Regions from separate parts of the Methylophaga sp. UBA2513 genome, predicted to be linked through region 1. Evidence: riboswitches for the same ligand, from Rfam matches in the RefSeq annotation. Region 1 holds a riboswitch; each other region holds the start of a gene.
The links. Region 1 has a riboswitch for cyclic di-GMP ahead of B3V56_RS00390 (hypothetical protein). Riboswitches for the same ligand answer to the same signal wherever they lie in the genome.

Region 1 (2,268 bases):
AATATTGTCACAAAGTCATCTATGATAGAACGTGATATCGACATACTTAAACAACTTGCAGAAAAACAACTGGTACATGTGCAATTGTCTATCACGACCTTGGATAAAACACTTGCCAGAAAACTTGAGCCAAGAGCCAGCAGTGCACAAAGACGCCTGCAAACGATTAGCATATTAAAGGGTAATGGCATCCCTGTTTCTGTTCTGATTGCCCCTGTCATTCCTGTTCTTACAGATACAGAGTTAGAAGCGATTATTGATGCTTCTGCAAAAGCAGGCGCTAGCAATATTGACTATATTTTTGTGAGATTACCAAGAGAAGTCAGCCCCCTCTTCAATGATTGGTTACACAGTCATTATCCAGATAAGGCTGAACATGTTATGAATCGCATTAAAGATTCCAGGAATGGCAAAACCAATGACCCACGATTTGGTTTTAGACTTGAAGGTCAGGGGTTCTATGCGGATATGATCAAAAAACGATTCAACGTAGCGGTAAAAAAATACCCCATAAACCAATCTTCATTGGTTCTACGAACCGACTTATTTCACAAACCATCAAAGCAAATGGATTTGTTTTAGAAAAGAGCATCTTTATTAGACATAAAAAAGGGGAACCGAAGTTCCCCTTTCAATCTAACTAACAATTGTTAACTTGATTTTTGATTTCAAGTTTTATGCTGCTACTGCAGTTTTTCTACGCATGCCCAATAATCCTAATAAGGCTGGTGCGAATAAAAATAATGCAGCTGGTACAGGTACTGCAGATACTGATACATCATATTTCAAAATACTAGATGTAGCGTCGATAATATCAACAGCGTAGTACACACCAGCAGTTAAAAATGCTGTAAAGCTAAAGTCGCCAGTGATGTTGAAGTACTGTGTACTACCAGTGTAACCACCTGATGGACCTGTGATTTCACTGAATACAAGTACTGCACTATCAAGAGCAGTAAATGGGTTAAATGACCATTCAACCTTTACTGCAGTATCAGTGTCTGAGGTTAAATCGAAGCCTGAAGACCAACTGCTTGATTCACCTACAGTACCACCTGCTAAAACTGTACTGTTGTTGTTTACATCAACGCTTTGAGAAGCACCTGATGAACCAATTCCAGTCAAATTTAACGTAGCGGCATTAACACCAACCGAAAACAAAAGAGCTACAGCAAATAGCATCGCTTTTTTCATAATAAATTCCTATTTAATCTATGAAGCAATGCAACCCGGCCATCTCCAATTACATTAGAGATCCGTGGCTTTCCGACCCCGTCTCACGACGAGTTTGGCTTTATAAAAAACACATCACAAATAACTAATGATGTGACCATCTGAACTATTTCAGATGATTCGATGGTACAAATCACTGAATTTCAGAACCATACCAGTTAGTTAAATCTGGGATGTAACGCACAGCATTTGCTTGATCGCGTGATAATGATCACAAAAAAACTGTGAACTGGTTGTGAATTATTGCAAGAATTAACAATGAGACTTTCTATACACCGGGAATATGGAGTTGCATTATCAGCTTCATTGCGTTATCGCTAGATAGCAGCGAACGCATGTCACTTTACAAAAGTTAACTTTTGTAAAGAAAATACAAAACACGTTATTTTCTATCGCGTCTGGTTGGGTTAGAATTTCCTTGCTGGTAAAACCCAGCGCTCAATTTCAAAGCCAACCTTGGTGTGAGCCAAGCACGGAAAGCTACAGGTCTCAATTCTACTGATAAAAATGAGATGGCTGAGTTGCATTTTCACTTTGCGAATAAGGAAAATGGCATGAAAAAAATGTTACAAAACCTTCTCTTGGGTGGCTTCATTCTTGGAGCAATATCCACAACAGCTATGGCTGCACCTCAGCCCGTTGATTTGTCTTCATGGAAGGCAAATGGTAACGGTAACTGGGTATTACAGTCGGGTAATAATGCTGTTCAACAAGGAATCAACGGTACTCCAACCGTCTTTCACAACAATAAAAATAGCCAGGGCACGGCATTATCAGGTCAGATAACAGTAAAGACGACTGCTGATGATGATTATATCGGGTTTGTCTTGGGTTATAACAATAACGATCTAACCAACTCATCTGCTGATTATTTACTCATCGACTGGAAACAAGGAGATCAAACCTATTACGGTGCTGGTCAAAAAGGACTGGCCATCTCACAGGTCAGGGACGTATTGGGTGATAACTCTGGTGCTTGGTCTCATGATCCAAGCAAAAATGTGACCGAATTAGCCCGTGCAACTAACTTGGGCG
Region 2 (2,268 bases), on a different contig from region 1:
CTGTTATGGCCATTATCTGGCTTGTCTATTTACAGTTAATTCTTAGTCAATATCGCCGTAATAATCGGCCCTATCTTCTTTTTCACCATGCTCAAAATGAGAACCCCGATGCGCTGTGTATGTTGGTGAATATGGGGGAGCGGCCTGTTCATGTGGTGTGTGTACAAGCCGTGATAAAAATGACGTCCGGGGAGGAGCATAAGCTTGCTGTGACCGAGTTTGAGCGCATTAATGTTACGGAGCAAAATGTGCAGCAAACCTTGCGTCAAGGGCCGTTGCTAAATGGTAGTTATCTGATTTTAGGAACATTTCGAGACATTATTGAAAAGACTCAAAATGAAATAGGTTTAAACGCTTCACTGGAAGACGTTGAATGTCTCGAGTTAAGATCCGCAGTAATTCATGCGCCAAGTAAACACCCTGTTGGGGCGAAACGCGCATTTGTGTTGAAGCACAATACAGGCACTTGCGTTTATCCAAAAGACATCAATACTAGGCAGATGGTAAAACGAAAAGACAAACAAGAAGTCGCGCAGTGGATAGAGTCTGAGCTACATCCACGTGAGAATAATGAATAGTAATAGTGATAAGCGCGACTGTTTTGAGTTGGGTGCCAGCGTTGATTCAGTTTCTGTTTGCTGTGGTGGCGATGCACTTTATTGCCAAGTGCATGCAAGAAGCGATCTTTATTGAGAACCTAGCTTATGGTGGGGAAAAGTCAGGGCTACTCGCTCTCTGGTTTGGTCATTTTTCACTTTAGCTTGTTACGTTATTTTCGCGCTGAGTTTGATTTATCTACTTGATACATAGTTGTATTCCTAACCAGCTTTGCCTGTTCAGATTGATGTGAGTGGGGAAGTCTTAATGCTAGAAATCGCCAAAACCCACTTTTATATAGGCCTTCTAGTACCAATGTACAATTGATTGAGCTATAAAAGCGATTTACCCTGTAGCTGTAGTAAATTAATTTCTTAATAAAGCCAACCTTGGTGTGAGCCAAGCACGGAAAGCTTCAGGTCTTTATAAGTAGTGAATAAAGATGGCTGGGTTGCAGAATAACAAAGGCTTATGTAATGAAGTTATTTAGCAAAAACTTATTAATCGCACTCGGGTTGTTAATTATGGCGCCGTTGACTGCTAACGCAGCAACTGTCCATCTTGATGCAAAAACAAACACTTCTTCGAATGCTGTTGAACTCAACCTGAAAGCAGGTACTTATTCAATAAGCCCATTTAAAGATGACACATACACAGCGTGGAATGCTTGGGGTAAAGTGCAAGGTTGTAGTGCTGATGGCACTGGTTGTTCAAAAGGCTGGGTCAACAACTACTCATTCACTACACCGTCTGGCACTACTCATATCATCACTAGCGATACTGGTAGATATGAGACAGCAGATTTAGCGCTGCTGAACGCACTTGGTGCAACATTTACACTGTTATCTGATGCCACAGTTCAGTTCTTCATCAATGATAGTAACTACGGTGACAACATCGGTGGTATGTCATTAAATGTATCTGCAGTGCCTATTCCTGCTGCAGCATTCTTGTTTGCGCCTGCATTATTAGGTTTCATGGGCTTACGTCGTAGAGCTCAAAAAACAGTCGCTTAATACCCAGACTGTTAAACCGATTAAAGCCGTAATGATTAAGTTCATTACGGCTTTTTTATTGCCTGAAAGAAACTTATGGCAAGATGATATGGCAAATGAACCTTTTTTTTTGTGGCTGAGAGAAGAGTCTTTCGGCGTTTGAGTAAAGAGATTGTCATTTACCCATAGAGTTAATTATATGAACATCGATCAAGCTGATGCCGACTCAGGATATCTACAGGAAACATTGACCTTTGATCAAACCAGCGAATTGCCGGGTAAGGTATTACTTGAGTTTGGTGCGCCCTGGTGTGGTCATTGTCAGGCAGCACGTGCAGCGATCAACGAAGTGATCAATGAACATACGGAGCTGCGTCATATCAAAATCTATGATGGCAAGGGCAAGCGACTGGGCCGTGGGTTTAGGGTCAAACTCTGGCCGACATTGATACTGCTAGACAATGGTCAAGAAGTGGATCGTCTGGTGCGGCCATTACGTGCTGAAGAGGTTCGTGAATTGATGTCGAAACTCAACTAAGCGGAGCCAGTTTTGCCCTTGTCCCGACTGATTTTCTCTGAGAATAGTTATGCATATAAACCATGTGTAACGGTTTAAGGAGCCACTACCCAGACTATCTGAAGATAAATAGCCTGGGTATCTCGGCGTTATTCGGAA
Region 3 (2,268 bases), on a different contig from region 1:
TTATACCTTGTTTAACGAGACTTCTCATCGCATGGCGAATCACCCAACTCGTATTATCAGAAGCATTTTTTTGCCATTGAGAACAGACATCAATAACCATTTGAGGATGATCTTTACTCATATCATTGATGTTATTAGCCACAGACCGTCTCACATATAGACTCGAATCACTTTTTAACTTCTCAAGAAGCGGCCATATAAGAGCGGGATCATGACGTAGTTCAGCGAGTTGCGGTGCCCAGGGTAAACGCGGGCGAATGCCTTCAGAAGCTAATCTTCGTACATGTTCATCATCATGTTCAGCCCATAACAGCATTTGCTGATAGGTTTCATCAAAGTGAGCCTTCAGAAAAAAACGAATAGCAAACTCAGCTGTAAATAATGAAGTGAGTTTTTCGAGTGCAGCAAAAGAAACGTTGCGATGCTCCAGACCATATAAAGCAACATAATCAATTAATGGCCAGGCTAGGTAATGTGCCCACCCAGAAAAATGTTCATCTCTAAGAGACTCAGCCGCCTCTAATAAGATATTTATTGCATCAACATAATCGTGAGGTAGATAAACATGCAAACTCTTCGCAAGATAATCTGCACGCGTCTTGAGCTCCAGCTCATCTAGTTTGAGAGATGCAGTCTCAATAAAATCCGTTACAGCAAAATCAGGCCACACTGAATGAATCAGAGAGCCGATTTCCTTCACTGCAGGAATATGAAGTTTATTTTTGAGTTGTTCAGCCATAAAAAAAAGCCGCGATGGAATCGCGGCTTTTATCATACGGTATTCTGTCTTAGCTTAGGCAGTTTTTTTACGTCTGCGCATTGCTGTCATACCCATCAAACCAGAACCTAGTAACCATACAGCAGCAGGAACAGGTACTTCGCTAACAGGTGGGCAATATTCGCCATTCACTGTTAACTCAGCCCAGAAAACGTCTTCGCTCCATTTTGAAAACCAAGCCTTGAATGAGATGCCAGCAAGGATTTCGTCAAATAAGTCTGAGCTTAGGCTGAACATTTCAACACCGCCATCCAGAGAACCTAAGTAGCTCAAACCAGTACCATACCAGTTATCAGTATAAGCATATAAATCATCCCACCAACCATTTGCATTTGTCGAAATTTTTAGTGTGGCAGATGTAATGTCTAAATCTGCAGGGTCAGTGATAGCATCGAAATCCATATAACCAAACTCATAATAGTTCGATACTGAGGCAGTAAATGTTTCTGAGTATGTTTCAGGGTTATCACATAAAGATGAATCGTCCCCACAACCACCATGATGGTGGTGGTGACCATGGAAAAATGTTGCTGAAGCAACACTTGAAAAACCTAGCAACATAGCAGCTACTAAAATAGCCGATTTGTAAAATTTCATAGAATTATCCTTGTTTACTATGCAGCCCGGCCATCTTTAAAAAAAGACCCGTGGCTTTCCGTCACATGGCTCACACCAAGGTTGGCTTATCTGTTTATTATGCAATCACTATCTGCAAGATAGATATTAGTGAGTTGTAATGTGCCAAACAATTGTACTTTGGTACTAAAAAGTAAAATAAATCAGCTTATTACGACTCTACTTGTCCGATAACTTCACTGTTAACGGATAAATAAGTCCGACTCAACTTATTCCGGACGATTGCATAATATGAGGATATCTATGTCGGAACAATTGTACTTTGGTACAGTTTTTAATCTTTTTTAACGTTTTTTTACAAATACAGCAATAGACTCGACATGGGTGGTATGTGGGAACATATCCATAATGCCTGCCGATTCCATAATGTAGCCATGCTGGTTCACCAGTTCGCCAGCATCACGTGCTAGCGTTGCAGGATTACATGAGACATATACCAATCGCTCAGCACCTAACGCAGCTAATTGATGCAACACTTCAAATGCCCCACTTCTGGGAGGATCCAGTAAAATCTTATTAAACCCTTTTTGTGCCCAAGGATAATCTTTCAATTCTGTTTGGGTGAGATCCGCTTGCTCAAACTCGGCATTAGATAAGGCATTAAGTGCGGCATTATTTTTTGCGTGTTGTACCAGTGCAGCATCACCTTCAACGCCAACGACCTCTGTCACCCGTTTAGCTAAAGGCAAAGTAAAGTTGCCGAGCCCGCAGAACAAATCAAGAATACGATCTCCATCCTGAACATCCAGCAGCGTCATGGCCCTTTGAATCATTTTTTCGTTAATACCCGCATTCACCTGCGTAAAGTCACTCGGGTCAAACTGTAAGTTCAACCCCGGCTCTGGTGCGTAACT

Region 2: linked by a shared signal. The riboswitch ahead of B3V56_RS07245 (hypothetical protein) and the one ahead of B3V56_RS00390 (hypothetical protein) in region 1 are both predicted to bind cyclic di-GMP.
Region 3: linked by a shared signal. The riboswitch ahead of B3V56_RS14665 (VPLPA-CTERM sorting domain-containing protein) and the one ahead of B3V56_RS00390 (hypothetical protein) in region 1 are both predicted to bind cyclic di-GMP.

What each region holds. Positions count from the first base shown of each region.
Region 1 covers NZ_DDNT01000001.1:83,759-86,026, forward strand. Annotated here, with positions in the region: gene B3V56_RS00385 (PA0069 family radical SAM protein) at 1-582, shown strand, start outside; gene B3V56_RS00390 (hypothetical protein) at 676-1,194, opposite strand; cyclic di-GMP riboswitch class I at 1,221-1,303, opposite strand; cyclic di-GMP riboswitch class I at 1,673-1,762, shown strand; gene B3V56_RS00395 (PEP-CTERM sorting domain-containing protein) at 1,788-2,268, shown strand, end outside.
Region 2 covers NZ_DDNT01000010.1:278,301-280,568, reverse strand. Annotated here, with positions in the region: gene B3V56_RS07255 (hypothetical protein) at 1-578, shown strand, start outside; gene B3V56_RS07250 (hypothetical protein) at 584-760, shown strand; cyclic di-GMP riboswitch class I at 970-1,056, shown strand; gene B3V56_RS07245 (hypothetical protein) at 1,074-1,613, shown strand; gene B3V56_RS07240 (thioredoxin family protein) at 1,792-2,130, shown strand; gene B3V56_RS07235 (metal ABC transporter solute-binding protein, Zn/Mn family) at 2,259-2,268, opposite strand, start outside.
Region 3 covers NZ_DDNT01000022.1:110,240-112,507, reverse strand. Annotated here, with positions in the region: gene B3V56_RS14670 (DNA alkylation repair protein) at 1-739, opposite strand, end outside; gene B3V56_RS14665 (VPLPA-CTERM sorting domain-containing protein) at 794-1,375, opposite strand; cyclic di-GMP riboswitch class I at 1,393-1,471, opposite strand; gene rlmD (23S rRNA (uracil(1939)-C(5))-methyltransferase RlmD) at 1,699-2,268, opposite strand, start outside.